2 regions of the Nocardioides baekrokdamisoli genome follow, and region 1 is predicted to be linked to the other one. Evidence: predicted binding sites of a transcription regulator. Region 1 holds the regulator's gene; the other holds the start of a gene.
What was found. The regulator HrcA, encoded in region 1, represses chaperone genes, less so after heat shock. The targets are predictions, from matches to a motif close to TTGGCACTCGNNNNNNNCGAGTGCCAA.
Positions count from the first base shown of each region.

Region 1 (15,705 bases):
GTCGAGCAGGCGGTTCGCGGCGGCGGCCAGAGCCACGGCGTTCTCGTCGCCGGCGTCCGCGGCGGTACGGAACTTGCGGATCGCGGTCTTGAGACCCGACTTCACGGCCTTGTTGCGCTCGTGAGCCTTCTCGTTCTGCTTGTTGCGCTTGATCTGCGACTTGATGTTCGCCATGTGAATCCTCTTCTGAACGTCTGTTTGCGGGTCGCGAGCCTCATCCGGCCCCTCGGGGAATCAGAGGGGAGAGGCCTACGAATCACGCGAGGACCGAGATTACCAGCCGCGCCGTTCAGACAACCAATTCCAGAGTGCGTCCCGGTGCTCGATCGCAGCGCTGCGCAGGTGCTTCGAGGACGCAGGTGCGGGTTGGTCGGCCGCCCGGAAGTAGTAGCCGGCCAGCAGAGCCAGCACGATGTCGATCGACTCGCTCGGGACCTGAGCCAGCAGTGGATGGCTCGCCATGTGCATGTTGACGTCGAACCCGTCGTGGCGGGGGCCGATCAACAGCATCAGCGAGTCGATCCAGTTCGCCCCCCGTGACGGCCACTTCCAGTCGCACACCATGACTGTGTCGTCGTCGATGAAGATCAGGTTGTCGTCGCGTACCTCACCGTGCACCAGGGTGTCTCCGGCCGTGACACCGGCGAAGCGTGCGGCCAGCGCGGCTGCATCATCCAGATGCGGCAACGAGGGCTGGGCCCTGCGTACGTGGTCCCAGCACGACGGCCAGTCCGCGTACGCGTCGGCGAAGTCGGCGACGCCGAGCCCGGGCGCCGGAGTGAGTGCCTCGGCAAGCGTCACGAGTGTGTTCGACGCCGTGCGTACGTCGGCCTCCGTCCAGGGGCGCGGCGTCTGGTCGCCATCAGCCGGGTCGATGCACAGCACGACCCAGTCGTCGGCGTCGTACATCCACTGCAACCGGGGCACCGCGACGCCCGGGGGCAGGGTCCGCAGCGCACGCCCTTCGGCCCGGTAGGCCTCCGCGATCGGCCGCTGCGCGACCAGCGAGGCAGCCTTCACGAAGTGGGTGGTCCCGGCAGCGGACACGACCAGCGAGGCGAATCCGGGGGTGAAGCCGCCGGTACGTGATTCGGTGACCACGATCTTCGAGCCGATCCGTTGCTCGATCACCCCGCGTACGGCCGGAGGCAAGTGCGCCCACTCCAGTCGTCGGGCGGTGCGCCCGTACGGGATGGCGTTCACGATCACGGTGGAGAGTCTGGCAGGCGCTCAGCAACTCAGCCTGCGGTTCGCATCCGTCCGCTGGGGCCGCGCGCAGCTGTGCCACTCGCGCCGACACGCCGCATCTCGGCGCGTCGCGAGGTGGAGGGGCCCGATTGTGGCCCCGTCACTGGCCGGTAGCCCGCGATCGGTGGATCTGCTGTCCGCCGTGGAAGAATCCGTGCGTAGAAGTCCGGAAAGAGAACGTTTGAGCACGTGCGACGAGCGCCGTGATCGCGCAATCGTCCGGTCCAATTTTCGGAGGTTGTGAATGAACGCGGCTGCACCCCGTCCAGGGTCCACCGATCCGGCGATCATTCGCAACTTCTGCATCATCGCCCACATCGACCACGGCAAGTCGACCCTCGCGGACCGCATGCTGCAGCTCACCGGGGTCCTCTCGGACCGGGACGCGAAGGCTCAGTACCTCGACCGGATGGACATCGAGCGCGAGCGCGGCATCACCATCAAGTCGCAGGCTGTCCGGATGCCCTGGACGGTCACCGGCGGCGCGGACAAGGGCAAGACCTTCGTCCTCAACATGATCGACACGCCCGGACACGTCGACTTCACCTACGAGGTGAGCCGCAGTCTGCAGGCGTGTGAGGCGGCGATCCTGCTGGTCGATGCAGCCCAGGGCATCGAGGCGCAGACGCTCGCCAACCTCTACCTGGCCATGGGTGCGGATCTGCACATCATCCCGGTGCTCAACAAGATCGACCTTCCGAGCGCGAACATCGAGAAGTACGCGCTCGAGCTCGCCAACCTCGTCGGCTGCGAGCCCGAGGACGTCCTGCTCACCAGCGCGAAGACCGGACTCGGTGTCGAGGAACTGCTCAACGAGATCGTCGCGTCTGTCCCAGCGCCGACCGGTGACCCCGATGCTCCAGCCCGTGCCCTCATCTTCGACTCGGTCTACGACACCTACCGCGGCGTCGTCACGTACGTCCGTGTCTTCGACGGCAAACTCACCCACCGCGACCGGATCAAGATGATGTCGACCGGTGCGACGCACGAGATGCTCGAACTCGGCGTGATCAGCCCGGAGCCGATCAAGGCCGACCACATCGGCGTCGGCGAGACCGGCTACCTGATCACCGGGGTGAAGGACGTACGCCAGTCCCGCGTGGGTGACACGGTCACCAACAACGCACGGCAGGCGACGGAAAGCCTGGGCGGGTACGAGCACCCCAACCCGATGGTGTTCGCCGGTCTGTATCCGATCGACGGGGATGACTACCCGACGCTGCGTGAGGCGCTGGAGAAGCTGCAGCTCAACGACGCAGCGCTGACGTTCGAGCCGGAGACCTCCGGGGCGCTCGGATTCGGTTTCCGGTGCGGCTTCCTCGGCTTGCTGCACATGGAGATCACTCGTGAGCGGCTTGAGCGGGAGTTCAACCTCGATCTGATCTCGACCGCGCCCAACGTCGTCTACGAGGTCAAGCTCGACGACGGGTCGCAGGTGACGGTGACGAACCCGTCGGAATACCCGGACGGCAAGGTCGCCGAGGTGCGCGAGCCGGTCGTGAACGCGACGATCCTGTCGCCGTCGGACTACATCGGCACGATCATGGAGCTGTGCCAACTGAAGCGCGGCACCCTGCTCGGCATGGACTACCTCTCCGAGGACCGGGTCGAGATGCGCTACACGTTGCCGATGGGCGAGATCGCGTTCGATTTCTTCGACCAGCTCAAGTCCAAGACCAAGGGGTACGCCTCGCTCAACTACGAGTTGAGCGGTGACCAGGCCTCCGACCTGGTGAAGGTCGACATCCTGCTGCAGGGAGAGCCGGTCGATGCGTTCTCCGCGATCGTGCACAAGGACGCCGCATACGCCTACGGGATCATGATGGCCGGCAAACTCAAGGAACTCATCCCGCGGCAGCAGTTCGAGGTGCCGATCCAGGCCGCCATCGGTGCCCGCGTGATCGCCCGCGAAACCATCCGTGCGATCCGCAAGGACGTCCTTGCCAAATGCTACGGCGGCGACATTTCGCGTAAGCGGAAGCTGCTGGAGAAGCAGAAGGAAGGCAAGAAGCGGATGAAGATGGTCGGCCGCGTCGAGGTACCGCAGGAGGCCTTTGTGGCGGCGTTGTCGTCCCACGGGCCCGGCGGGTGATAAGCCGAAGAAGTAGGTACGCACGGCGGTTCGGCGTGGCAGGATCCGCGCCATGTCTGATCTTCCGATCGCGCCGCCCCTGCCGCCGCCGTCTCCCGCTGATCGCATTCCTGACCGACCGTCCTCCGCGATCCGGGGCCTGGCCGGTGCGATCACAGTCCTCGTCGCCCTGATCGCCGTAGTCAACGTGGTTCTCCTCGGTGTGCATTGGTGGGGCAACGGAGGGTTCCTCAACGAGGTGCGGCAGGGCTCACCGGCGGCGTATGACGACGCCAAGTGGTACGACGACATTCGACGCATGTTGGGAAATGCAGAACTTGTCGGCTGGTTGGTTGCAGGGATCCTGTGGTGCGTCTGGCAGGTCAAGATCGCCAAGGCGACCCCAGCCGGAGAGCTCCGACGCTCACCTGGGTGGCACGCCGGATCGTGGTTCATCCCGATCGGGAACCTGTGGATGCCCTTCCAGAACATGCGTGATCTGTGGAGCCACTGGGTGTCTCGGACGTCCGCGGCACTTCTGGGTTGGTGGTGGGGTGTGTGGTTGCTGAGCTCACAGTTGGGGCGCGTACTCCTGTCCGAGAAGGTCAAGGTCGGTGACCTCGGCACATTCAGGTCGTTCAATCGAATCGCCATCGCGGTCTGCGGTGTCGAGATCGTCGCCTCGCTGCTGGCGATCGTGGTCGTGTCGCAACTGACCCGGGCGGTGTTCGAGCAGAACGCCAAGGAGGATGGCACGATCGGGGCATGGCCCGAGTCCTGAGTGTCAACGTCGGCCCGTCGGCGAAGGCCGAGTGGGCCGAGTTGGGCGTGAGTTCGATGGACAAGCGTCCGGCCGACGAACCGGTTCGCGTCACGACTCTCGGCATCACCTCTGATACGCAGACGCATGTGCGCCATCACGGTGGTGTGGATCAAGCGGTGTACGCCTTCGCCCGCGAGGACCTCGATCTGTGGAGCGAGCGGCTCGGTGTGGAACTGCGCAACGGGCAGTTCGCGGAGAACCTGACCACCGAGGGCATCGACGTCAACGAGGCTGAGATCGGCGAGCGGTGGCGGATCGGATCAGTCCTCCTCGAGGTCTGCCACGTGCGTACGCCGTGCAATGACTTCAAGAGCTGGATGGGCTTCTCCGGCTACGACAACAGCCGGTGGGTGAAGAAGTTCACCGCAGAATGCCGACCCGGGCCGTACCTACGTGTCATCGAAGAAGGCGTGCTGAAGGCTGGCGATGCGATCGAGGTCGTGCATCGGCCCGGTCACGGCGTGACGGTGAGCGATGTCTTCCGGGCGAAGAATCTGGATCATTCGTTGAGGCCCGCGTTGCTCGCGCCGGGGGTCTTCGAGTTCCTCAGCTCAGACATGCGCGCAAAACTCGCCGAATGAGGATCGAGGGCTGAGACACCTCTTGATTCGTTCGAACATATGTTCGAAAATGAGGTGTGGTTGCAACGCTGACTCCGTCAAAACCGGGCCTGGAGGAGATTGAACACCTTCGCGCCCGGATGCGACGGATGCAGGCCCCGGTCATGGGACGCGAGATCCCGACCCACCCCGCCCTGAGCGGGGTCGTCCAACTGCGGGCAGGCGGGGCGTACGCGCTGGACGGTGCGACGTTGGCGATGGCACTGATGGCTGGTCCGAGCGCAGCGGGCGAGTGGTGCGCGGTCGTCGGCGTCCCTGATCTGGGGCTGGAGGCTGCCAGTGAGCTCGGGATCGTGCTAGAGCGGTTGATCCTCGTCCCCGACCCGGGTGAGTCCTGGCTGGAGGCCACCGCTGCGTTGATCGACGTGACCGCCTGTGTCGTCGTGCGACCGCCGGTACGGGTGACCGAGCGGACTGCCGAGCGCCTGGCTGCCCGACTGAGGACCCGCAGCGCAGCCCTGCTGGCCATCGGCGACTGGCCCCGGGCCGAGATGCGCCTGCGGATGACCCAGCCGCGCTGGAGCGGTCTCGGGGAGGGGCATGGCGTGCTCACTGCGCGTCAGGTGGTCATCGAGGCTCAGCGCGGATCGGCTCCGATCGCACGTGTCCCGGTGTGGTTTCCGGCGGCGGACGGTGGCCTCAGGGCTGCTGACAGGACAGTCACTGCGATGAGGGAGGTGGGCTGAATCGTGTCTCGCACGATGGTGGTCTGGTGCCCTGACTGGCCGGTCGCGGCTGCGCTGCAGGAGCAGGACATGCCGCGGCACCTGCCGGCGGCGGTGTTCGCGGCCAATCGGGTGCAGGCGTGCAACACCTCGGCACGCGACTACGGGATCCGGCGGCAGATGCGTCGACGTGATGCCCAGTCGCGCTGCCCGGAGTTGGCAGTGCTGACCGCGAACCCGGATCGCGACACCCGGGCCTTCGAAGGTGTCCTGAGCGCGTTGGAGGCGCTGCGACCAGGGGTGATGCCGCTGCGGCCGGGTCTGGCCGCGTTGCGGTCACCGGGTCGGTTCTACGGCGGAGAACCCGAAGCTGGGGCAGTGCTGGCCGAGCGGGTGGTCGACCTGGGTGTGTGGGACGTACGCATCGGCGTTGCGGACGAACTGTTCACCGCCGAGCAGGCTGCCCGGAGGGCCTCGACGCAGCAGACCTTTGTGGTCGAGGAATCGACGCCTTTCCTGCGGCAACTGCCCGTGGAGGCGCTGGAGGACCAGAGCGCGGTGTCGCTGCTGCAGCGGTTGGGGTTGCAGACGCTTGGGGAGTTGGCCGACCTGCCGGAGGTCCGGACCCGATTCGGGTCGCAGGCGGCCTGGGTCCAGCGGGTGATCCGCGGGCACGGCACCCGTCCCGTCAGCGGGCGTACGCCTCCTCCGGACCTGGTCACCGAGGTGCGATTCGAGCCGCCGCTGGAGAGCGCCGAGACGGTCTGCTTCAGCGCGAAGGAGGCGGCGGAGCGATTCGTCACCCAGCTCGGGATGCGACAACTGGTCTGCACCGAACTGCTCATCCAGGTCGAGGCCGACGGTGTGATCGCTTCGGAGCGGGTCTGGCTGCATCCGCGGTGGTTCGCCTCGACGGACATGATCGATCGGCTGCACTGGCAACTCGTCGGCACGCTGAGGGCAGGTGACCTGCGGTCGGCGGTGGAGGTGGTCCGGTTCGTGCCGCAGGCGGTGGTGGACGAGTCCGTGCACGCCGATGGCCTCTGGGGCGGCACCGATGCCCGCGTGGAGCGGGGCATCGCACGTGTCCAGGGGATGCTCGGCCACGAGTCCGTGGTCACCCCGATGCTGCAGGGCGGACGAGCTCCGGCCGAGCGTCAGCACACCGTGCCCTGGGGTGAACGCGCCGTCGACCTGAGATCGCGCGAGCTGCCGTGGCCGGGATCGATCCCGCCGCCTGCGCCCGCGCGCGTACTCCCGACGCCAGCGCCGGCCGCTGTCGTGGACGCCGCGCAACGCCCGGTGGTCGTACGCGGTCGCGATCAGATGTCGTCGCCGCCGGCCCGGTTCAAGCCCGGGCCGTGGGAGGACTGGCAGATGGTGTCAGCCTGGGCCGGGCCGTGGGCGGTCGCCGAGCAGTGGTGGGACGCACCGGCCCGCGGACTGGCACGGTTCCAGGTGGTGGGGGCGGACGGACGCGCCTTCCTGATGGCATACGCCGGCGGGGACTGGTTCACCGAGGCGTTGTACGACTGATGGGGTGGAGCAACCCGAACGTTCCCTGGTCGGAACTGGAACGTCGACTCTCCGGCAAGGCGGATCTGCAGTCCGAGGCGCCGATCACCCGCAAACGCAAACGTCTGACCTCGCTCGAGATAGAGCGGCCCGAAGTGGTCGTGCCGTACGCGGAACTGCACGCGCACTCGAATTTCTCGTTCCTCGACGGTGCCTCTGGGCCGGACAAACTGATCGAGGAAGCCGCCCGCCAGGGCCTGCATGGGATCGCCCTGACTGATCACGACGGGTTCTACGGAGCACCTTTGTTCGCGGAGGCAGCCAAGGCCGCCGGTGACGTGCTGACGATCTACGGCGCGGAGCTCTCTCTGGATCTTCCGGGCCCGCAGAACGGGAACCCCGACCCGGCGGGTGAGCATCTGCTCGTCCTGGCCAGAGGGGTGGACGGCTATCGGCGGCTGGCTGGCGCGATGACCGAGGCGCACCTGCGAGGCGACGAGAAGGGGCGGCCGGTCTATGACCTCGATGAGCTGGTCGATCGGGGGCGTGGTCACTGGGTCGTGCTGACCGGATGTCGTAAGGGCTTCGGCGAGCGTCCACAGCTCCTGGTCGACTGGTTCGGCGCAGACAGCGTCTACGTCGAACTCACCGATCGTGGTGGGCCGCTGGACACCCAGGTCAACGATCGCCGTGCTGCCATGGCCGAGGCACTGGGGCTCCCGATCGTGGCCACCAACAACGTCCACTACGCCAGTCCGGATCATCATCGATTGGCTGATGCCGTGGCTGCGGTCAGGGGACGACGGAGCCTGGTCGAGATGGGCGGTTGGCTGCCGGGCCCGACGGCGTACGTGCGCAGCGGCGTCGAGATGGCTGAGCGGTTCGTGCGCTATCCCGACGCGGTGGCGCGGACGGTGGAGGTGGCTGACGCATGTGCGTTCGACCTGCTCAAGGCGAAACCGAAACTGCCCAAGCGCGGGATACCCGAGGGACACACTGCGACCTCCTGGCTCCGACATCTGACCGAGGAGGGTTTTGAGGTCAGGTACGCACAGGCGAACGCCGACGATCCAGCCTTCGTCGCCAGGGCGAGAGCCACGATCGAGCATGAACTCGATGTCATCGGGCGCAAGGATTTCTCCGGCTACTTCGTGATCGTCCATGACATCGTCGCGTACGCCCGGTCCCAGGAGATCCTCTGCCAGGGACGAGGATCGGCAGCCGCCAGTGCAGTCTGTTACGCCCTGGGGATCACCGCGATCGACCCGGTCTTCTACAACCTCCCGTTCCAGAGGTTCATCTCCGAACATCGTGAGGAGGAACCCGACATCGATGTCGATTTCGACTCGGACCGTCGGGAGGAGGTGATCCAGTGGGTCTACCGCGAATACGGTCGGCGCAATGCCGCTCAGGTGGCGAACATCGTGGGATACCGCCCGAAGATGGCGGTCCGGGACGCGGCCAAGGCGCTGGGCTATTCGGTCGGCCAGCAGGATGCCTGGTCCAAACACATCAGCTCATGGACATCGGTGGAGAGTGAGGACATCCCGGCGCCGGTGATCACCCTGGCGGGGGAGTTCCTCGGGGCTCCGCGTCATCTCGGCATCCACTCCGGCGGGATGATCCTGACCGAGGAACCGATCGGAGAAGTGGTCCCGATCGAGCGTGCCCGGATGGACAACCGCACCGTCCTGCAGTGGGACAAGGACGGTTGCGAATACATGGGCCTGGTCAAGTTTGATCTGCTCGGTCTGGGGATGCTCTCGGCGCTGGATCACATGATGCGGATGACCGGTGAGCATCTGGGGGAGCCGTGGGAGCTGGCCTCGGTCCCGAAGGAAGAGCCGGCGGTCTACGACATGCTCTGCCGAGCCGATTCGATCGGGGTCTTCCAGGTGGAGAGTCGTGCGCAGATCGGGACACTGCCCCGGCTGCTTCCGCGGTGCTTCTACGACCTCGCGATCGAGATCGCGCTGATCCGTCCCGGCCCGATCCAGGGCGGCGCCGTGCACCCCTACGTACGTCGTGCGACCGGCAGGGAGCCGATCGAGTACGCCCACCCGCTGCTCGAACCGATTCTGGAGCGGACCAGGGGGGTCCCGTTGTTCCAGGAGCAGTTGATGGACATGGGGCGCGTCCTGGGCGACTTCTCCGTCGATGACGCGGATCTGTTGAGGCGGGCGATGGGGTCCAAACGAGGCATTGAGCGGATCGAATCCCTCAAGACGCAGCTGATGGACGGGATGCTCGCGAAGGAGATGTCGGAGCAGACGGCCAAGGCCGTGTACGTCCAGATCCTGTCGTTCGCGAACTTCGGTTTCGCGGAGTCGCACGCGTTGTCGTTCGCCAAGCTGGTCTATTCGTCGAGCTGGTTCAAGCTTCACTACCCGGGCATCTTCCTGGCTGCACTTCTCCGGGCCCAACCGATGGGGTTCTACTCGCCACAGTCACTCACCCAGGACGCGCGTCGCCACGGGGTCGAGGTGAGGGGGCCCTCACTGAACCATTCCGCCGCCCAGGCAGACATGGAACCGCTGGTGGGGACGGCCGTTCCGACAGGCATCGATTCCTGCATGTCCGACTCACAGCCGGCCGAGTGGGTGCCAGGTACGCCGGATCCGACGCCGATACACCGCCGGGATGCGAATCTTGCGGTACGGCTCGGGTTGGACTCGGTGCGGGGGATCGGGCTGGAGGTCGCCCGGCGGATCGTCACCGCGCGCGAGGAACGACCGTTCACCGATCTTCAGGATCTGTCCCGGAGAGCCGGCCTCGATGCGACTCAACTGGAAGCCTTGGCGACCGCCGGCGCCATTGACCAGATGAGTCGTCGCGAGGCGCTCTGGCAGGCGGGGTGGACCGAGTCAGAGGATCACCTCGATGGGCTTCGGATGACTCCGGAGACCCCGCAACTGGCCGAGATGAACCAGGTCGAGACAGTTCTGGCGGATCTGTGGGCGACCGGCATGACTCCCGACAGCCATCCCTTTGCGCATCTGCGCGACTCGCTCACTGCGTCTGGGCTGCCGTGTATCCGCGACCTGACGACGCTGGAATCCGGCCGCCGGCTCACCGTGGCTGGATTGGTGACGCACCGCCAGCGACCCGGGACGGCCGGCGGAGTGACATTCCTCAATCTCGAGGATGAGAGCGGCATGCTCAACGTGGTCTGCAGTGCGGGCGTGTGGGGGCGGTATCGCAAGACTGCGACGACCAACTCGGTCCTGCTGATCCGCGGCATCCTCGAACGCAATGACGGGGTCACCAACCTCATCGCGGACAAACTGTCCCCGATGAGCGAGCTCTTCATGAGCGCTGCCGAAGCCCTGGAGTGGCGCCACCGATCTCGCGACTTCCGCTGAGAGAGACCCGTACAATGCAATCATGGTTGCGAGCGATTTGGTCTACGACCCCAACGAAGTTGGGTCCGACCTCATCGTGGAGACCTGGATATCCCAAGGGCCTCGATGCGATGACCCGACGTTCGACCCCCAACTTCTGGATGTTGTCTCAGTCGTGGATGCAGATGGGGAGAGTCTTGCGGGTCGCGTGGTCCGTCGGGATGGCAACCGTGTGTGGGTGCAATTCGACCTCGTTGACACGTTGTCGCGCCCGGCCTGACATCGCTCATGCCCTCTGCCCTGCCCGACGGCGAGCCCGCGCCGGCTGACGGCTCGCTCCCGACCACACTCAGCGGCAGGGGCCTCGGCTTCTACGTCCATGTGCCGTTCTGCTCGGTGCGCTGTGGCTACTGCGACTTCAACACCTACACCGCCACCGAGCTCGGCCCGGGCGTCTCGCAGAGTACGTACGCCTCGCAGGCGATCGCCGAGATCGAGTTGTCGCGACGAATCCTCGGACCGGCGACGGTCGACACCGTCTTCTTCGGAGGGGGTACGCCGACGCTGCTGCCCGCTGAGGACCTCGTGGCGATGCTCGTCGCGATCCGCGATCAGTTCGATCTGGCCACAGATGCCGAGATCACCACCGAGGCGAACCCGGATTCAGTGTCGTTGGAGTCGCTGCAGACCCTCCGCGAAGGTGGGTTCACCCGGATCTCCTTCGGGATGCAGTCGGCAGTCCCGCACGTACTCGCAGTCCTGGACCGGACCCACGACCCTGCCCGGGTGCCCCAGGCCGTCGCGTGGGCGCGGGAGGCGGGTTTCGAGCAGGTCTCTCTGGACCTGATCTACGGCACGCCCGGCGAGTCGATGGCCGACTGGGAGGCGTCGCTCGACGCCGCGCTCACGTGCGACCCCAATCACATTTCTGCGTACTCGCTCATCGTCGAGGACGGCACGGCGTTGGCACGGCGCGTACGCCGTGGCGAGGTGCCGATGCCCGAGGAGGACGATTTCGCCGACAAGTACGAGGTCGCCGACCGAATGCTGCGGGCGCGCGGATTCGGTTGGTACGAGGTGTCGAACTGGGCCACGTCAACAGACGCGCGCTGCCGGCACAACATGCTGTACTGGCAGGGCGGCGATTGGTGGGGCATCGGGCCCGGAGCACACAGCCACGTCAACGGCACCCGGTGGTGGAACGCGAAGCATCCGACCGCGTACGCGGCTCGCCTGGCCGCCGGGGAGAGCCCGGCGGCAGGGCGTGAACTCCTGACCGATGAGGACCGGCGGATCGAGCGGGTGCTCCTGGAGTTGCGGCTGAGCGACGGGATGCCGACCGCTGTGATCGGCAATGAGCAGGCCATCGATGCGCAGGTGGGGCGGGGGCTGCTCCAGCGACGCGGTGAGCGGCTGGTGCTCACCGATGCTGGCAGGCTGCTCGCCGACGGAGTCGTACGCGACCTGCTCGACTGACAAACGTCGGGTCTCGACCTGTCAGACGTCGGGTCTCGGCTGACATTTGCCGGGTCTCGGCGGTCAGTCGACCGTGACGAAGTCGATCAGCTCCTCGACGCGGCCGAGCAGGGCCGGCTCGAGGTCGTCGTAGGAGTTCACCTTCGAGAGGATGAACTTCCACGCCCGTGCGATGTCGGCCTGATCGCGATGCGGCCAGCCCATGTGTTGGCAGATGCCCTTCTTCCACTCGATCGACCGCGGGATCGTGGGCCAGGCCGACAGTCCGAGCCGATCCGGCTTCACCGCCTGCCAGACGTCGATGAACGGGTGGCCGACGATGCGTACGTGTGCCCCGTTGGGTCCGCGGACAATCGCATCGGCGATCCGGGACTCCTTGGAGCCGCGTACGAGGTGGTCCACCAGGACGCCGACCTTGCGACCGGGTCCGGGCTTGAAGTCCATCAGATGATCGGCCAGATCGTCGACGCCGCCGAGGAATTCCACGACCACGCCCTCGATCCGCAAGTCGTCGCCCCAGACCTTCTCCACGAGCTCGGCGTCGTGGCGGCCCTCGACGAAGATCCGCGAGGCGCGGGCGGTACGCGCACGCACACCCTGGACGGCGATGGAGCCAGAGGCGGTACGCGCCGGTGCCGCTGGTGCAGCAGAGGTTGCCGCAGCGACCAGCGCGACTGGTCGGCCCTCGTGCAGGAATCCAGGGCCGAGTTCGAACGTACGCCGCTTGAGCCGACGATCCTCAAGCGTGACCGTGCTGAGTTGCCGGTCGACACCGACGATCTCACCGCAGAAGCCAGTGCTGACCTCTTCGACGACGTCCCCGAGGGTGGCGGGGACGTCCACGGTCCGGCCGCGGGCGGGCGTACGCCAATCGCCTGCGAGAACATCGCTTCCGTACCGGTCAACCATGCCCCAACCTTCTCAGACGTCACTGGAGACACACGAGTCCCACTCCGTGCGTGGGCGGGCTGACCGGGTGCCAGCAGGTAGCATTGGCACTCCAGTCGGACGAGTGCCAGAGGAGGCGGAGATGCAGGGTGCGAACTCGCACAGCGATCGCCGCCTCGCGGTCCTCCGCGCCATCGTCGAGGACTACGTCTCCACCCATGAGCCCGTCGGGTCCAAGGCGCTCGTCGAGCGGCACGGCCTGGGCGTCAGCCCCGCCACCGTCCGCAACGACATGGCTGCCCTGGAGGACGAGGGCTACATCAGCCAGCCCCACACCAGCGCCGGACGCGTACCGACGGACAAGGGGTACCGACTGTTCGTCGACCGCCTCGCCACCGTGCGACCGATGACCAGCGGTGAGAAGCGCGCGATCACGACGTTCCTCGACGGAGCGGTGGATCTCGACGACGTGGTGCATCGCAGCGTCCGCCTCCTCAGTCAACTGACCCGCCAGGTCGCTGTCGTTCAGTACCCGACGCTCACCCGGTCCACCGTGCGACACATCGAGCTGGTCGAGGTCGCCCCGACGCGACTGCTCGTGGTCCTCATCCTCAGCACGGGCCGGGTCGAGCAGCGCCTCATTGAGACCACGGCCCCGGTTGCCGTCGATGATCTGGCGGCCATGCGTGCCTGGGTCAACGCCGCCACCGAGGGCAGGACGATCCCCGATGCAGCCATCGGCCTCCAGCACATTCCGGCCTCGCCGATCGCTGCGCCAGTCGTGACCACGATCCTCGAGGCGCTCAGCGACGAGCGTGGCGGCCAGCGGGTGGCCGTCGCCGGGGCAAGCAACCTCGCGCGGTACGGCGACAGTTTCGACACGGCCGTACGTCCCCTGCTGGAAGCCCTCGAGGAGCACGTCGTCCTGCTCACCCTGCTGGGGGAGCAGGCTGCCGGTGATTCAGTCACCGTCAGGATCGGCACGGAGGGCCCCGTCCAGGAACTCGCCGCCACCAGCGTGGTCGCCGCCGGCTACGGCCCCGGTGCGGATTCCGTGGCGGCGCTCGGTGTCGTCGGCCCCACCCGGATGGACTATTCATCGGCGATGGGCTCCGTCCACGCCGTCGCCCGCTACTTGTCCCGCATCCTCGACGGCAACTGAGCCGCGTGCGGCTGCCCGTCCACGACGAATGAGAGAAGACGTTGGATCCCTATGAGGTGCTTGGTGTCCCGAAGGACGCCGACGACGCCACCATCAAGAAGGCGTACCGGAAGCTCGCCCGGGAGAACCACCCGGACGTCAACCCGGACCCGATCGCGCAGGAGAAGTTCAAGGATGTCTCCCACGCGTATGAGATCCTGAGTGACCCGCAGAAGCGGGCGGCGTACGACCGCGGCGGCGATGGTGTCTTCGGCGGCTTCGGTCAGGGCTTCACCTTCACCGACATCATGGACGCGTTCTTCGGCCAGGGCGGCGGCACGGCGCAGAACCGTGGCCCGCGCCCGCGCCAACGTCGTGGACAGGATGCCCTGATCCGGCTCGACATCTCGCTGGCCGAGGCTGCGTTCGGCGTCACCAAGGAGCTCGAGGTCGACACGGCCATCGGGTGCGTGACGTGTCAGGGCGCGGGGACCGCTCCCGGCGCGCGGCCTGCCATCTGCGAGACGTGCCGCGGAGCCGGCGAAGTGGCACAGGTGCAGCGTTCCTTCCTAGGGGAGATCCGTACGCTCCGCCCGTGCGCGGCATGCAAGGGCTACGGCACGGTCATCGCTGACCCGTGTCGCGACTGCGCCGGCGAGGGCCGCGTACGCACCCACAAGACTCTCAAGGTGGCGATCCCGCCGGGCGTCGACAACGGCACGCGCGTGCACCTCGCCGAGCAGGGCGAGGTCGGCGTCGGTGCGGGTCCGGCAGGTGATCTGTACGTCGAGATCCGGGTGGAGAAGCACGATCTGTTCACCCGACAGGGCAACGAACTGCACTGTGTCGTCACGCTTCCGATGACGGCGGCGGCTCTCGGCACCAAACTCACGCTCCCGACGCTGGAGTCGGATCTGGAGTCCACGCCGGAGGAGGACCGCACCTTCGCTCTGGACGTACGTCCGGGCACCCAGTCGGGCACCGACCATGTCATCAAGGGTCGCGGCGTACCGGGCCTCCGCGGTGGGCGCGGCGACCTGATCGTCACGGTCGTGGTGGAGACGCCGACGAAGCTCGACGAGGGCCAGGAGGAGTTGCTCCAGCAACTCGCTGCCGTGCGCGGCGAGCAGCGCCCCGTCGGCCAGCTGCGGGCAACCAAGAAGGGCGTCTTCGGGCGCCTGCGCGACGTCGTCGCACCGCACTGACAGTCGGCTGACATGTCGCTTCCGGTGCATCTGGTCCCTGACCTGGGCGGTTCCGCCGTCGGATCGGTGGTGACCATCACCGGTGACGAAGCCCACCACGCCGTGGCCGTACGCCGGCTGCGGGTGGGGGAGCAACTGATGGTCGTCGATGGTCGCGGCACCGTCGTCACGGGCACCATCAGCGAGACCGGCAAGCGCGAGCTGTCAGTGGTCGTCGACGACCTGAGCCTCCATCAGGAACCAACGCCCTCGGTCACGGTGGTGCAGGCCATCCCGAAGGGCGACCGCGGCGAGTTGGCCGTCGAGGTGCTCACCGAGATCGGTGTCGCCACGATCGTGCCCTGGGCGGCTGCCCGCTCGGTGGCCGTCTGGAAGGGCGAACGAGCCGAGAAGTCGCACGCCCGATGGGCCGCGACGGCTCGTGAGGCGGCGAAGCAGGCGCGACGGGCATGGTTCCCCACGGTGGCGCCGATGGCGACCACTGGTCAGGTGAAGACGATCATCGCGGGATCAGACCTCGCGGTGGTCCTGCACGAGGCTGCGACGACGACGTTCGAAACCTTGCCGACCCCGACGGGTCGGGTCGTCTTGATTGTCGGCCCCGAGGGTGGCTTGACGGAGGACGAGGTGGCTGCGTTCGAGGCCGCCGGGGCTCGTACGGTCCGGATGGGCACCGAGGTGCTGCGTACGTCCACTGCGGGCGTGGCGGCCG
Region 1 covers NZ_AP019307.1:412,494-428,198, reverse strand. Annotated here, with positions in the region: gene rpsT (30S ribosomal protein S20) at 1-174, opposite strand, end outside; gene KCTC_RS01950 (hypothetical protein) at 274-1,209, opposite strand; gene lepA (translation elongation factor 4) at 1,493-3,340, shown strand; gene KCTC_RS01940 (DUF4328 domain-containing protein) at 3,393-4,100, shown strand; gene KCTC_RS01935 (MOSC domain-containing protein) at 4,085-4,723, shown strand; gene KCTC_RS01930 (hypothetical protein) at 4,852-5,448, shown strand; gene KCTC_RS01925 (DNA polymerase Y family protein) at 5,452-6,963, shown strand; gene KCTC_RS01920 (error-prone DNA polymerase) at 6,963-10,304, shown strand; gene hemW (radical SAM family heme chaperone HemW) at 10,572-11,759, shown strand; gene KCTC_RS01910 (DUF3097 domain-containing protein) at 11,823-12,668, opposite strand; gene hrcA (heat-inducible transcriptional repressor HrcA) at 12,790-13,809, shown strand; gene dnaJ (molecular chaperone DnaJ) at 13,851-14,993, shown strand; gene KCTC_RS01895 (16S rRNA (uracil(1498)-N(3))-methyltransferase) at 15,006-15,705, shown strand, end outside.

Region 2 (15,705 bases), 1.0 Mb from region 1:
CCGTGACCTGCTCGACGTGCTCCATGCGGTCGTTCCCGAGGGCCCGATCGTCCTGGTCGGACACTCGATGGGTGGCATGACGATCATCGCCCTGGCCGAGCAGCACCCGGAGTTGTTCGGCGATCGCATCGTCGGCGTCGGGCTGGTCTCGACCACCGCCGGCGGCCTGGACCCGGCGAAGTTGCTGCTGCCGATGGTGCCGATGCGACTGAGCCGACCGCTGTCGAACTCGGCGGTCAAGACCTTGGCTGTCGGGCACAAGGCGGTCGATGGTGCCCGTCGTCTCGGTCGCAACCTCGCCGTCGCGATGACCGACCTGTTCGCCTTCGGCGATGAGGTGCCGGCGGAGTTCGTCGCCTTCGTCGACGAGATGCTGTCAGCCACGTCGTTCTCGGTGATCGCGGACTTCTTCCCGACGTTCCGGACGCTCGACAAGTTCGACGCGCTCGGCCCCCTCGCGAAGGTGCCGACCACGATCATCTGTGGCACCGGTGATCGGCTCACGTCGGTCGGCCACAGCCGCAAGCTTGAGTCGCGCATCCCCCGCTCCGTACTCATCGAGTGCCCGGGAGCCGGTCACATGGTGATCATGGAGCGGCATGGCCAGGTCAATGCCGCCCTCGATCAGTTGATCGCGTCGGCTTCACGTTCCCGCGCCTGACGTGCTCACCGTCCGCACCGCGGGCGTCGAGGACGCCGCCCAGATCCATCAGGTCGTGATCGCCGCCTTTGCGGCACGGCCCCGCCTTGATCCACCGGCGGACGCGCTCTCCGAGACGCCGGAGTCACTCGCGATGGCCCTCGCCGCTCACGGTGGAGTCCTGGCCCTGGTCGACGGCCATCCCGCAGGCGCGTTGATCCTCGACCCCGTGGGACGCACGCTGTTCCTGCGCCGCGTGGCCGTCTCTCCGTCGGCGCAGGGCCACGGGGTTGCCGCCGCCATGCTCTTCCACGTTCTTCGTACCGCGACCGCCGACATCGATGACGTCGCCGTCCTCGCCCGTGAGGAACTGCCCTCCACGGTGGCCTTCTGGGAGCACGAAGGCTTCGTCGAGGTCGGACGCCGGTCGCCGTTGATCGAGTTGCGGCGTTCGGCACGCGCGGAGTCCGCCGTCGCTGAGGACGCGGACGAGATGCGGGGGATTGGCAAGCGCATCGGTCGTCAGCTCAGGGCCGGCGACCTGCTGATCCTCACCGGCGAACTCGGTGCAGGGAAGACCACGATCACCCAGGGCATCGCCGAGGGCCTCGGCGTACGCGGTCCCGTCACGTCGCCCACGTTCGTACTCGCACGTGTGCACCCGTCCCTGGTCGGCGGCCCGCCGCTGGTGCACGTGGATGCCTATCGGTTGGGTTCGCTTGATGAGCTCGACGACCTCGATCTCGACACCGACCTCGACCTGGCCGTGACGATCGTCGAATGGGGCCACGGCGTCGCCGAGGGCCTGTCCGAGTCGCGTCTGGACGTACGCATCACCCGCGCCGTGGCCGATGAGGTGGGGGAGACGCGTCGCGTGGACGTGACCGGCACCGGCCCGCGCTGGCGCGAACGACCGCCGCAGATCTGAGGCCCAGGGAAGGTCTCGGGGTTGGGCACCCAACCCCGAGACCCTCCCTGGACCCCAGACACGCGAGACTGGTGCCGTGAAGCTTCTCGCCCTCGACACCGCCACACCCTTCGTGGTCGTGGCGGCGTACGACGGTGACCGAGGTTTCGAGCGGGTGTGCGAGACGCCGATGAAGCACGGCGAACAGGTCGCACCGCTCATCCAGCAGGTGCTGGCGGACGCCGGCTGGTCACCTGCGGATCTGACCGGGATCGTGGTCGGTGTCGGTCCCGGCCCGTTCACGGGACTCCGGGTCGGCCTGGTCACCGCGCGGACGATGGGTTTCGCCCTCGACATCCCGGTGCACGGCCTGTGCACCTTGGATGCCTTCGCGATCGACGCGGGCATCGACGAGCCGTTCACCGTGGTGACCGACGCACGCCGCCGCGAGGTCTATCTGGCCACCTACGAAGCGGCAGAGCCGCGACGGAGCGTTCGCAGGACCTCCGGTCCTGAGGTCGTACGCCCCGCCGAAGCTGTCACGGTCGGGACGGTGGTGGGCCCAGGCACCGAGCTCTACCCCGACACGTTCGGCGACGCACGAGGACCGATGCGGCCTTCGGCGATCACGATGGCTCGTGCCGTCGCTGAGAACCTGGTCGAGGTACTGCCGCCGGAGCCGCTCTACCTGCGTCGCCCCGACGCCGTCGAAATGGCGAGCCGATGACGCGGCTGGCGCTTCCCGATGACCTGCCGCTGGTGGCCGCTCTCGAGGTCGAGTCGCTTCCTGCGGACGCCTGGTCGTCTGACTACCTCGGCCGCGCGATCGCAGGCGAACTGCCGACGATCGAGGTCTGGGTCAGCGAGGACCTGACTGCATATGCCGTGGTGTCGGTGCTCTACGACGTCACCGAACTCCAGCGGCTCGGTGTCCGACAGGACGCTCGACGATCCGGTGCGGCGACGCGTCTCGTACGCGACCTGGCTGCTGATCTGGCAGCGCGCGACGTCGAACGCATGGTGCTCGAGGTACGGGTCGACAACATCGGGGCACGGGCCTTCTACGACCGCCTCGGCTTCCGCGAACTCTCGCAGCGGGCCGGCTACTACGCCGACGGCACCGACGCGTACGTCCTGGAATGGGTGATCCGATGAGCGAGCCCTTGGTCCTCGGTATCGAGACCTCGTGCGACGAGACGGGGGTCGGCATCGTCCGCGGCAACACGTTGCTCGCCGACGCCGTCGCCAGCAGCGTCACCGAGCACGAGCGCTTCGGTGGCGTGGTGCCTGAGGTGGCCAGTCGTGCTCACCTCGAGGCGATGGTTCCGACCATCCAGCGGGCCTGCGAGACGGCCGGCGTCACGCTCAAGGACGTCGACGCGATCGCCGTGACCGCCGGCCCCGGGCTGGCCGGCGCCCTGCTGGTCGGTGTGGCCAGCGCGAAGGCTCTGGCGCTGTCGCTCGACAAACCTCTCTACGGGGTCAACCATCTCGCCGCGCACGTCGCGGTGGACCAGTTGCAGCACGGCCCCTTGCCCGAGCCGTGTCTGGCCCTGTTGGTGAGCGGCGGGCACTCGAGCCTGCTCAGGGTCACCGACATCACCACCGGGGTGGACCCGCTGGGTGCGACCATCGACGACGCCGCCGGCGAGGCCTTCGACAAGGTCGCCAGATTGCTGGGGCTGGGATTCCCGGGCGGGCCGGCGATCGACCGGACGGCCGCCTCGGGCAATAGCGTCGCGATCGACTTCCCGCGGGGTCTGACCTCGAGGAAGGACATCGAACGGCATCGCTTCGACTTCTCCTTCAGCGGCCTCAAGACGGCGGTCGCGCGCTGGATCGAAGCCCGCGAGCGAGCCGGCGAATCGGTGCCGGTCGCGGATGTCGCAGCGTCGTTCCAGGAGGCCGTGGCTGACGTGCTCGTACGCAAGGCCCTCGATGCTGCGACCAGCGAGGGCATCGACTCGATCGTCCTGGGCGGCGGAGTCGCAGCGAACAGTCGACTGCGCGCGATGCTCGAGGAGCGGGCCACTGCGGTGGGCGTCCGGGTACGCGTCCCGCGCCCCGGTCTGTGCACCGACAACGGTGCGATGGTGGCTGCGCTGGGCTCCGAGATGGTGTCCCGAGGCCGCGCACCCAGTGCGCTGGACATCCCGGCCGACTCGAGTCAACCGGTCACCCACGTTCTCTGGTGAGACGGTCGTCGTCGACGGGTAGTTCTTAGGGGCCATGCGGTCGTGACGCGGGCGCGGACGCTGCCGAACGCGGTTCAAACCTAAGTTCGGATGCGGGGAACAGTCCCTTTCTCGGGGGTCTGGCAAGGGGAAAGAAAATGAAAATGGTCGTCAGGGCCGTGGCCGCAATGTCGGTCACCGCCGCAGTGTGTGTGGTTTCGCCGGCTGCGCAGGCGATCGGATCCGTGAACGGCGGATCCTCAGCGTGTGGCTACAACATCATCAACTCGCGTTTGTACAAGTGCACGTTCGACGACGAGTTCAACTCGACGAAGCTCGACACCAGCAAGTGGGTTGTCAGCACCGGGTTCGTGACCGGCGACGCATCTGCGTACGCCTGCACCGTCAATGACCCGCGGTACATCAACGTGAGCGGCGGGTCGTTGCACCTGACCGCTGCGCAGGTGAGCACGCCGGTCCCGTGCAACGGCTACCCGGCCTCCAACTACGAGGCTCCGACGGTGTCGACCTGGCACTTGTTCAGCCAGCAGTACGGCCACTACGAGATCAAGATGCGTACGACGGCCACCACCGCTCCGGGACTCCAGGAGTCGGTGTGGATGTGGCCGGACGACCGCTACAGCGCCGTGAACTGGCCAGTCAGCGGTGAGATCGATGTCGCGGAGACGTACTCGAACTACCCGGGTCTCGCGATCCCGTACCTGCACTACTCGGCCACCGACAACGGTGGTGCTGTCCCGGGCACGAACACGGCCTGGAACTGCAACGCGCAGCGCGGTGTCTGGAACACCTACACCGTGGACTGGACCGCGACGTCCATCACAGTCGGCATCAATGGCACGACCTGCCTGGTGAACACCTCCGCCGACCCGGCCTTCCAGAAGCGCTACATCATGGCGATCTCGCAGGCGCTCGGTTCCGGCACCGATGCACTTACCTCGGGGACGCCGCTTCCGGCCACCACGGACGTCGACTACGTCCGGGTCTGGGCGCCGATGTAACAACCGGCGGGAGTAGGTCAGCTGGGAGACGGAATTCGTCAGAACGGTTCGACCAACCAACAACTTCCACCATCGCGGACCCGAGTGAGGACAATCGTGCCCTCCTCGGGTCCGCTCAGTTGCAGGCGCTTGCGCAGCGTCTCGGGCACGATGTCGACGCCGCGCTTCTTGATGGTCAGTCGGCCGATGCCGCGTTCACGCAACGCAGCCTTCAGCTGCTTCTCGCGATAGGGCAGTTCCTCGATCACGCGGTACCCGCGGGCGAAGGGCGTACGGAAGGACGAGTCCGAGGTGACGTACGCGATCTGCGCATCGATCAGTCCGCCGCCGACACCGGCCGCGACCGCGGTCACCAGGCCTGCGCGGATCACAGCACCGTCGGGTTCGTAGAGATACTCGCCCACGTCGCGTACCAGGGACTCGTTGGTCGAGCCCGTCGGGACCGGATCGTCCTCATCGGTCAGGGTGGCGAGTCCGCCGTCGCCGAGCACGGTCGCCCGTCGGCGTACGGTCGCCAATCCGCCCGACCACAGCGCAGCCTCCTTCACCTCGCCGCGGTCGGAGACCCACTCGGCCTCCACGCCGTCCGGGATCAGGTCGTGCGGGATCCCCGGCGCGACCTTGACACAGGACGTCCGTCGCAGCAGGGACTCGACGAAGGGCCAGGGCGGTTCCCAGCCGTCGGCGTTGAACACGCGGCCGCGAGCGCCTCGTCGTGCGGGATCGGCAAAGGCGACCGAGAACGGAGAGGTGTCGACGGTGGTGGCGTCGGCGACCATCACGGCGCCCGCCAACCCGAGCGCGTCGAGGTTGGCTTGTGCGACCGCGACCCGGACGGGATCGAGGTCGACGCCGGCCACGGTGATGCCCTGTTCGGCGGATGCGATCAGGTCGCCTCCGATGCTGCACCCCAAGTCGATCAGGGACTGGGTCACGAAGGCGTTCAGTCGTCCCGCGCGGTGCCGAGCGACCGCAAGACGAGTCGCCTGTTCAAGACCGTCGGGGGTGAAGTACATCCGGCCCGCCAGGTCGCCGAACTTCGCGACCGCCTTCTCTCGGAGCACGACCTGGGTCAGCGTCACTGCCACCTGTTCGGCGGAAGCCTCGCGGCGGAGCAGGTCGTGGGCCCGCAGATCCCCCTGAGTACGCACCTCGGCGGCCCGGACCAGCAACCGCTGCCCGGGCTCGGTGAGCAACCAGCCGAAGGTGTCGAGGTCCATCCGCCCATCCTCGCAGCCCGCCGAAACTCGGCATCCGTCACGCCGAAACCCGGCATCCGTCACGCCGAAACCCGACATCCGTCAGTTCGAGGACGTACGCCGCTGGCACTCGGTTTGGGTGAGTGCTAACGTCGCTGTTGGCACTCTCGACCGGAGTGTGCCAACACCAGACATCTGATTCATATGAGGAGTCGGCATCGTGTCGATCAACATCAAGCCGCTTGAGGACCGCATCCTGATCAAGCAGGTCGAGGCCGAGCAGACCACCGCCAGCGGCCTGGTCATCCCGGACACCGCCAAGGAGAAGCCGCAGGAGGGCGAAGTCCTCGCTGTCGGTCCGGGCCGCGTCGATGACAACGGCAACCGCGTTCCGCTCGACGTCACCGTCGGCGACAAGATCATCTACAGCAAGTACGGCGGCACCGAGGTCAAGTACGCCGGCGTCGAGTACCTGCTGCTGAGCGCGCGCGACGTGCTCGCGGTCATCGCCTGATGCCGAAGCTGATCTCGTTCGACGAGGAGGCCCGTCGCTCGCTCGAGCGTGGGGTCGACGCTCTCGCGAACGCCGTCAAGGTGACCCTCGGCCCGAAGGGCCGATACGTCGTACTCGACAAGAAGTGGGGCGCCCCGACCATCACGAACGACGGTGTGACCGTCGCTCGTGAGATCGAGCTCGACGACCCGTTCGAGAACCTCGGTGCGCAACTGACCAAGGAAGTCGCCACCAAGACCAACGACGTCGCTGGCGACGGTACGACCACGGCCACCGTGCTGGCTCAGGCTCTCGTCCACGAAGGTCTGCGCGCGGTCGCGGCGGGCGCGAACCCGCTCGGCCTCAAGCGCGGCATGGACGCTGCGGCAGCCAAGGTCGGCGAGGCCCTCAAGGACGCCGCTCGCGCAGTGAACGACGAGAAGGACATGGCCAACGTGGCCACCATCTCCTCGCGTGACCCGAAGATCGGCGAGATCCTGGCCGAGGCGTTCAGCAAGGTCGGCAAGGACGGTGTCATCACCGTCGAGGAGTCGAACACCACCGGCACCGAGCTCGAGTTCACCGAGGGCATGCAGTGGGACAAGGGGTTCACCTCTGCCTACTTCGTGACCGACCAGGAGCGTCAGGAAGCGGTCCTCGATGACCCGTACATCCTGATCAACCAGGGCAAGATCAGCTCGATCCAGGAGCTGCTCCCGGTGCTCGAGAAGGTCATGCAGACCGGCAAGGCGCTGATGATCATCGCCGAGGACGTCGAGGGTGAGGCTCTGTCGACGCTTGTCGTCAACAAGATCCGTGGCACCTTCAACGCGCTCGTCGTGAAGCCCTCGGCCTTCGGTGACCGTCGCAAGGCGATCCTGCAGGACATCGCGATCCTCACCGGCGGCCAGGTCGTCTCCGAGGAGGTCGGCCTCAAGCTCAGCGAGATCGGTCTCGACGTGCTCGGCCGTGCCCGCCGCGTGGTGGCGTCGAAGGACAACACCACGATCGTCGACGGCGCGGGTGCCGAGGCGGACGTCAAGGCTCGTGTCGGTCAGATCCAGCAGGAGATCGCCAACAGCGACTCCGACTGGGACACCGAGAAGCTCCAGGAGCGCCTCGCGAAGCTGTCCGGCGGCGTCTGTGTCATCAAGGTCGGCGCACACACCGAGGTCGAGCTCAAGGAGAAGAAGCACCGGATCGAGGACGCCGTCTCCGCGACGCGCGCCGCGATCGAGGAGGGCATCGTCCCCGGCGGTGGTTCGGCTCTGGTGCACGCGGTCTCGGTTCTCTCCGACGACCTCGGTCTCACCGGTGACGAGGCTCTCGGCGTACGCATCGTGGCGAAGGCTGCGGTCGAGCCGCTGCGCTGGATCGCCGAGAACGGTGGCGAGAACGGCTACGTCGTGGTGTCCAAGGTCCAGGAGGCCGGAGTCGGGAACGGCTACAACGCCGCCACCGGCGAGTACGGCGACCTGGTCGCGCAGGGCGTACTCGACCCGGTCAAGGTCACGCGCTCGGCGCTGATCAACGCAGTCTCGATCGCCGGCATGCTGCTCACGACCGAGACGCTGATCGTCGAGAAGCCCGTGGACGAGGAGCCGGATTCGGCGCACGGTGGCCACGGACATGGTCACGGCCACTGACCTCTGAGGCTGGCGGACGACAAATCCGTAACTGCTAACAACGACGAAATCCTGCCGCAACGAATGCGCGGCAGGATTTCGTCATGTTGTGGCGCGTACGAACGACCCTGCCGGATCGGCCGGGCTCCCTGGCGGCGTTCGCCCTGCGCTGCGGCGGGTCCGGCGTCAACATCCTCGGGCTGCAGATCTTCCCGGGCGGCGACGACGTGGTTGACGAGTTCATCCTCGAGACGCCGTCCGGCTGGTCTCCGGTCGAGGTACGCGTCCTCGCGGAAGCTGCGGGCGGAACGGACGTCGTCGTCCAGACGGCCACGAAGGCGACACTGGCTGATCAGCCGACCCGCTACGCCGAAGCTGCGCGGGCGATCATCGCCCGCCCCATGGGATACCCCGAGATCATCGCGGAGCTCTTCGACGCTGATGCGGAGTCGGCAGGCGGGGACGGTGACGTACTCGAGACGGTCGTTGCGGGTGTCGTGGTCCAGGTCCACCGTGAAGCAGCCTTCACGGCCACCGAGCGCGCGCGAGGGGGAGCCCTGGCCTCCCTGGTCAACGACGTCCTCGGTATGCGTCCCGACGCTCCGGTGAGCTACGCGGCGGCCGATCCGGAGTACGTCGTGGAGGACTCGGTCGTCTGCGCATGGATCGGAGGATCGGTCGTCGGCTCGGTGATCGTCGAGCCGCGCCTGGCCGATCCCGACGGCGACGTACGTCCGTTGCGGCTGAGTGTGGAGGACGCCTGGCAGCGTCGTGGCATCGGTCGTCACCTGCTCGTCGAGGGCGCTCGGCTGGCCAGACGGCTCGGCGCGGACGAGATCTTGCTCACAACCCATGCGGGCAATCAGGCGGTTCTTCCCATGGTCCTCGCGGCTGGCGTGCGGGGAAGGATCCGGATGGCAGGGGATCGGCTCACGGTCCGAGTGCCGGTGAAGGAGTTCGGGTCTCCGCCGGGCCCGTAAGATTGGTCCATGGTGAACACGCCGAATTCCAACAGCATGAACGTCCCGGACAAGTTCGCCACCCTCGGCCTGACCTATGACGACGTTCTGCTGCTGCCCGGATACTCCGATCTAGCTCCCCATGACATCGACACCACGTCGAAGCTGACCCGCGAGATCTCACTGCGTACGCCGCTGGTCTCTGCGGCGATGGACACCGTCACCGAGTCGCGGATGGCGATCGCGATGGCCCGTCAGGGTGGCATCGGCGTACTGCACCGCAACCTGTCGATCGAGGACCAGGCGTACCAGGTCGACCTGGTCAAGCGGACCCAGACCGGCATCATCTCCAACCCGATCACCATCACCGCCGACGCGACCCTCGAGGAACTCGACAAGCGCTGCGGTGAGTACCGCGTGTCCGGCCTCCCGGTCGTCGACACCGAGAACAAGCTCATCGGCATCATCACCAACCGCGACCTCCGTTTCACCCCGGTCGCGGAGTGGGCGACCACCAAGGTCGACGAGGTGATGACCCATGCGCCGCTGATCACGGGCTCGGCCGGCATCAGTCGCGACGCCGCCACCGAGTTGCTGCGCCAGCACAAGCTCGAGCGCCTTCCGCTGATCGACGCCGACGGCGCCCTCGCCGGCCTGATCACCGTCAAGGACTTCGTGAAGTCCGAGCAGTTCCCGGACGCCTCCAAGGACGCTCAGGGTCGCCTGCTCGTCGGTGCCGCGATCGGATACTTCGGTGACGCCTGGGAGCGTGCGACGACCCTGATCGACGCCGGCGTCGACGTACTCGTCGCCGACACCGCGCACGGCAACGTCCGGATGCTCCTCGACATGGTCAGCCGCCTCAAGAACGACCCGGCCACCAAGCACGTCCAGGTCATCGGCGGCAACGTCGCGACCCGAGCCGGAGCCCAGTCGTTCGTCGACGCCGGAGCGGATGCGGTCAAGGTCGGCGTCGGACCGGGTTCGATCTGCACCACCCGCATCGTCACCGGCGTCGGTGTCCCGCAGGTCTCCGCGGTGTACGAGGCCTCGCTCGCCTGTCGTCCTGCTGGCGTACCGGTCATTGCGGATGGTGGTCTGCGGTACTCCGGCGAGATCGGCAAGGCCATTGTGGCCGGAGCCAGCTCCGTCATGCTCGGCTCGCTGCTCGCAGGCACCGAGGAAACTCCTGGCGACACCATCCTGCGCAACGGCAAGCAATACAAGGCCTACCGCGGCATGGGCTCGATGGGGGCGATGTCCTCGCGTGGTCGCAAGTCGTACTCCAAGGACCGCTACTTCCAGGCTGAGGTCACCGACGACGACATGATCGTGCCGGAGGGCATCGAGGGCGTCGTGGCGTACAAGGGCTCGCTCGCAGCAGTCGCGCACCAACTCATCGGCGGCCTGCAGCAGACCATGTTCTACACCGGCTGCCGGACGATCCCCGAGCTCCAGGAGAACGGCAAGTTCATCCGGATCACCTCGGCCTCCCTCAAGGAGTCGCACCCGCACAACGTTGAAATGACCGTCTCCGCCCCCAACTACTCGGCCTGACGGCGCGTTCGCTGCGTCATTCCGTGCTCGCGGGCCCATTGGCCCGCTTGCACGCGGACTCCTTGCGACCGCGCGCGTCAGCCGAGTAGTTGCCTCAGCGCTGCAATTCCGTCACGACTTCACTGCGCCGGTGATGATCCCGCGTACGTCCGCGGGCTGCCAGCCTTCCGGCTTGAGTTGCTTGCCGTCCTCACGCTTGGGGCCGGTCAGTTTCAGCATGTTCGCGTCGTGGATGGCGCCGAAGATCTGCTCGGTGGGGACTCCCATGGCCGACAGTGCTCCGTAGGTGACGTAGAGGAGGTCGACCAACTCCGATGCCAGGTCGGTGAGGTCCTCGGCGGTCGGCTCGGAGTGCGTACGCAGGGCCGCGATCGCTGCTTTGACCTCGGCGTACTCCTCGTCGATCAGCGCCTCGCGCAGAGCCAACGCCTCGTCCGAGGGGATCGTCGGGGTGTCGGGGTGGATCGCGCCGATCCCGTCGTGGAACGCCCGAACCTTCTCGCTGTTGCGCATGGCCCAAACCCTAACCGCGGGTGCGGTTGCCGGTTGGGGGAGTCCGCCCCGGATGTGGCACGATGCTCGGGTTGCCCGAGGACGGGCGGCGCGGGGATGTAGCTCAATGGTAGAGCCTCAGTCTTCCAAACTGATTACGCGGGTTCGATTCCCGTCATCCCCTCCAGTGTGACTCCCTGACCGCGTTTCCGCAGGTCAGAGGCAAACAGCGACCCGGTCAGTGAGCGTCGCGTACGACTGCGAGGACCTTGGGCGACGGGCTCGCCCGGAGGATTGCCACCAGCACGTCCACGATGTTCGCGGTGGCCGCCTCGGCCTCGGTCGCGTCGAGGTCGCCAGCCTCGAGTTCGCGTTCGCGATTGGCCAGCAGGGCGAACATCGCCGTGGCCATCGAGGTGAGCCGCATCCGGCGCAGTGCCGCGGTCTGGGTGCCCGCGAGGGCGCGATCCAGCCGCGCCATGATGATCCGCATCGCGGGCGACTCGAGGGTCCAGTGCGCGGTGTCGCCGAGCACTGCGGGGTGGTTGCGTACCTGTTCCAGGAAGCGTGCGTAGTGCGTGGAGCCGCCCTCGTAGGGGATCTCCGCGATCGGGCGCACGATCAGCTCGACCAACGTACGCACCTCGTCGCCACCGGCCTGCGTCTCGGCCTCGGCGAGGAGTTCGAGCCGGCGTGCCTCCGGGGCCGCGTTGCCCTCCTCGACGATGGCCGTGATCAGTCGGTCCCTGGTGCCGAAGTGATACTGCACCGCGGAGTTGTTGCGCTGATGCGCCGCAGCCGCGATGTCGCGAAGCGGGACGTCGATGCCGCGCTCGGCGATCAGTCTCTCCGCTGCGGCGCGGATGAGGGCAGCGCCGTCGCGTCGGGTCATGGCGCGAATTCTACAGAGCATGTCTCTCTGATTGAAGAATCAATCCTTGTGGAATTAAGAACAAACGCTTAGTTTGAGCGAGATGCCACCGCGCGTCGTCCCGAGCCCTGAAAGGGATCCCCATGCAGATGTTGAAGAGAGTGGCCGGAATTGCCGGCGCCGGTGTTGTCGTCCTCGGTGTTGTCGCCGGTCCTGCGCACGCGACGCCGACCTACCCTGTCGCGTCCTCGGAGGCGCAGATGGAATACAACGAGGCGACGTTCTACGCCACCGGACAGGACCCGGCGCAGTCGGCGCCCGGCGTCAACGTCGCGTGTACGCCGTCCGCCGCGCATCCGTACCCGGTCGTCCTCGTCCACGGGCTGAACGGCAACCAGTACAACGGCTGGGCGAACATCGGACCCTCGTTGGCCAACCTCGGCTACTGCGTCTATTCGCTGAACTACGTGAGCACCGATCGCATCGCGGCCTCCTCCCAGCAGATCGCGTCCTTCATCAATCAGGTGATGAGCACCACCAGGGCCGCCAAGGTCGACCTCGTCGGCCACTCGGAGGGCGGCTTCCAGGTCGAGTACGTCCCGAAGATGATCCCGGGGATGGCGGCGAAGGTGCACGCCGTGGTCGCGCTCGCGCCCCCGAGCCATGGGACCACCCTGTGGGGTCTGTCGGCTCTGATCCAGGCCGTGGGCCTCAACTCGACGGTGGCTTCCGGATGCGGCGCGTGCGCCGACCTGTTGGCGGGATCGAGCGCTGTGCAGGCCCTCGACAACGGACCCATCGCGCAGCCGGGCATCGCGTACACCACCATCATCAGCAAGTACGACGAGGCGATCACGCCGTACACGTCGGCCGCGATCAACGAGCCGGGTGTCACGAACATCGTCGTCCAGGACCTCTGCCCCGCGGACCCGGTGGGCCACACCGGTCTTGCGTACGACTCCGGGCCGCTCAGCATGATCGAGAACGCCCTCGATCCGGCCCATGCGATTGCCGTGGCCTGTGGCATCGGGCCGGTCGGCTGATCTGATGACTGGGTTCGACGGCCAGGTCGCCGTCGTCACGGGCGCTGCATCGGGGATCGGTGCAGCGCTCGTTCGGGCCCTGATGGCGAAGGGCGCTGAGGTGGTGGCCCTCGATCGCGATGCTGAGGGACTGCGCGAGCTCGGGCCGGCCGTCGACCAGGTTGCCGTCGACGTGGGTGACGCCAGTTCCTTCGAAGCGGCGATCGATGCCGTCATCGAACGCCACGGCCGCATCGACCTGTTCATCAACAACGCCGGCATCGTCGTGGGAGGCGACTTCGAACTCACTGACCTCAGTTCCTGGGAGCGCGTGGTCGACGTCAACATGTGGGGCGTCATTCACGGCACCCGAGCGGCTTACCTGCACATGCGTACGCAGCGCTCCGGCCACATCGTCAACGTGGCCAGCACCGCCGGCGTCATGCCGGTCGCTCGATCGGTCGCGTACGCGACGACGAAGCACGCCGTGGTCGGACTGACTGCCTCACTGCGTGCCGAGGCGCGGGGGACCGGTGTCGACGTCAGCGTCGTGATCCCCGGTGTGGTGGACACGGCCATCTTCGGTCGCGCGATCAACGTCGGCGGGTACGACTACGCGAGGGCCATGGAACGCGTTCCGTTCACTCGAGTGAGTCCGGACCGGGCGGCGGCGTACATCCTCGACGGTGTGAGCCGGCGACGTGCCGTGATCACCTTCCCGGCGTACAACCGGATGCTGGTCGGGCTCCACCGGATGGCGCCGGCGCTGACCAGTCAGTTGGTGAACCGATGAGCGCGATGAAGCTGGCGCACGCTCCGATGACCCAACTCGCGTGGGTTGTCGAGGACATCGAGATGGCCGAGAAGGAACTCGCCACGGGACTTGCCGGCGTCCGGTGGACGAGGTTGGAATCGGTCCATTTCGGTCCGGAGGGCAGTACGTACCGCGGCGCTCCCGCCGACTTCGTCGCCCACATCTCGCTCGGCTACGTCGGGGAGTTGCAGCTCGAACTCATCCAGCCGGTGCGCGGCGAGAGCATCTACTCGGAATTCCTGTTCGAGCACGGGCCCGGGTTGCACCACGCGTGCTGGGAGGTCGACGACATCGCGACCGCCCTGGGTGACCTGACGCCCGTGCAGGCAGGCTCGATGGCGGGCGGCGACCTCGAGTTCGCCTACGTGGATCTCGGTCTACCGGGGATACCGCTGGCCGAGTTCGTACGCGTCGGACCCGGCATGCGCGCCTTCTTCAACTCTCTCAAGGAGACGTCATGATTCGACCACTGATTCCCCTCGCCGCGTTTGTCTCCAGCCTGACCGCGATCGCAGCGACGAGCCTTCCGGCCGCGCCGGCGCACGCCGACGCCTTCACGCCCCCTCGCGTCGGCTGGTGGGGCGGCCAGGCTGTCTCGCTGTGCGGTGCCGCCGACCCCACCTCGTGTCCACGTGACACGAGCGCATACACGCCGGCGGTCTGGGACGCGATGGTCGCCGGGCACGGATTCCTCGACTACGACGTCGAGTACCACTCCGACTTCGGTCCCGCGATGGCCGGCGTCAACCAGCGGACCGACGCGATCCCGGTCGTACGCGAGGCCAACGCGAGGAACGTCCCGATCAACGCCTGGATCACCGTGCCGCTCGCGTACGGCACCTTCGCGAACGAGAACAACGCCGTCGAGATCCAGCACGCCGTCCAGGACTTCGCCGCATGGGCACAGGACAACAGTCTCCACTTCGGCCAGGCGATCCTCGACCTGGAGTTCCCCGCCGGCTACCAGCCGATCTATCAGGCCGCGATGGCCGCCGGGAATCCAGCGGGGCTCCAGTCGCTCCTCCAGGGGAACTTCGACCCGTCCCACCAGTGCGCTGCTGCGGCCACGTACGCGGCGACCATCATGTGGGCGCATCAACACGGACTGACGCTCTCGGGGACCCCGATCCTCTTCGCCCTCGACGATCTGGAGCACAACGGCAGCGTCGCCCTGCAGGACGGACTCGACATGGCGCCGATGCCACCCTCGGGGTACGACACCCTCTACCTGCAGGCGTATCGCGCCTTCACGGTGGATCTGGGATCCGGCCTGGTTGCCGCGTACTACCGCGAGATGCAGTCGCACTTCGGTGCGAAGGGGCAAGTGAGCCTCGGCAACACCGGGATGAACCCGTACACGACCACCGGTCCGCTCGTCGCTGACATCAGGATGCTCGCGGCCATGGGTGCGAGCGAGATCCCGATCTTCGACTTCGACAGCACCATCAAGAACTGGGGTGCTGCCGGGATCGCTCAGATCCTCGATGCCGCGAACCACCCGATGTCACCCGTGGAGCTCGCCACTGCCGAACAGATGTCCCCGACCGGCACTGCTGCCCGCGCGATGTTCGCCACGCTGGATGACGTGGCCACTGCTGCGACCCCGTTGGCGACACTCGCGACCGGACACCCGCAACGTCCGAACGCGTACCCAGGTGGGTGCACGTCCGGACGTTGAAGGTTCCGGGGAGGGTTGTTCCCGGCGGGCCTACTTCACCTCGGCACGGAGTACGCGGCGCAGCCCGAAGGCGAACGGAATCGCCAACCAGATCGTTGCGGAGACCAGGAGGTGTGCCCAGTCGGAACCGCTGAGTGACAGGTCAGCCAACGGCCGCTGCGCTGACTCGAAGTCGAACCATGCCGACGCGTCCTTGAAGCCGCCGAACGCGTTCCCGAGCATCGCGAAGATGGTGGGAACGATGAACCGGTA
Region 2 covers NZ_AP019307.1:2,357,998-2,373,702, forward strand. Annotated here, with positions in the region: gene KCTC_RS11530 (alpha/beta fold hydrolase) at 1-661, shown strand, start outside; gene tsaE (tRNA (adenosine(37)-N6)-threonylcarbamoyltransferase complex ATPase subunit type 1 TsaE) at 663-1,568, shown strand; gene tsaB (tRNA (adenosine(37)-N6)-threonylcarbamoyltransferase complex dimerization subunit type 1 TsaB) at 1,645-2,274, shown strand; gene KCTC_RS11545 (GNAT family N-acetyltransferase) at 2,271-2,702, shown strand; gene tsaD (tRNA (adenosine(37)-N6)-threonylcarbamoyltransferase complex transferase subunit TsaD) at 2,699-3,742, shown strand; gene KCTC_RS11555 (glycoside hydrolase family 16 protein) at 3,886-4,743, shown strand; gene KCTC_RS11560 (class I SAM-dependent methyltransferase) at 4,782-5,963, opposite strand; gene groES (co-chaperone GroES) at 6,163-6,456, shown strand; gene groL (chaperonin GroEL) at 6,456-8,081, shown strand; gene KCTC_RS11575 (GNAT family N-acetyltransferase) at 8,165-9,040, shown strand; gene guaB (IMP dehydrogenase) at 9,077-10,576, shown strand; gene KCTC_RS11585 (pyrophosphohydrolase domain-containing protein) at 10,688-11,089, opposite strand; tRNA gene KCTC_RS11590 (tRNA-Gly) at 11,182-11,255, shown strand; gene KCTC_RS11595 (TetR family transcriptional regulator) at 11,307-11,960, opposite strand; gene KCTC_RS11600 (esterase/lipase family protein) at 12,083-12,982, shown strand; gene KCTC_RS11605 (SDR family NAD(P)-dependent oxidoreductase) at 12,987-13,754, shown strand; gene KCTC_RS11610 (VOC family protein) at 13,751-14,236, shown strand; gene KCTC_RS11615 (hypothetical protein) at 14,233-15,453, shown strand; gene KCTC_RS11620 (ABC transporter permease) at 15,484-15,705, opposite strand, start outside.
Region 2: a site for HrcA is predicted at 6,066-6,092, ahead of groES (co-chaperone GroES). Genes of this name have one in related genera too.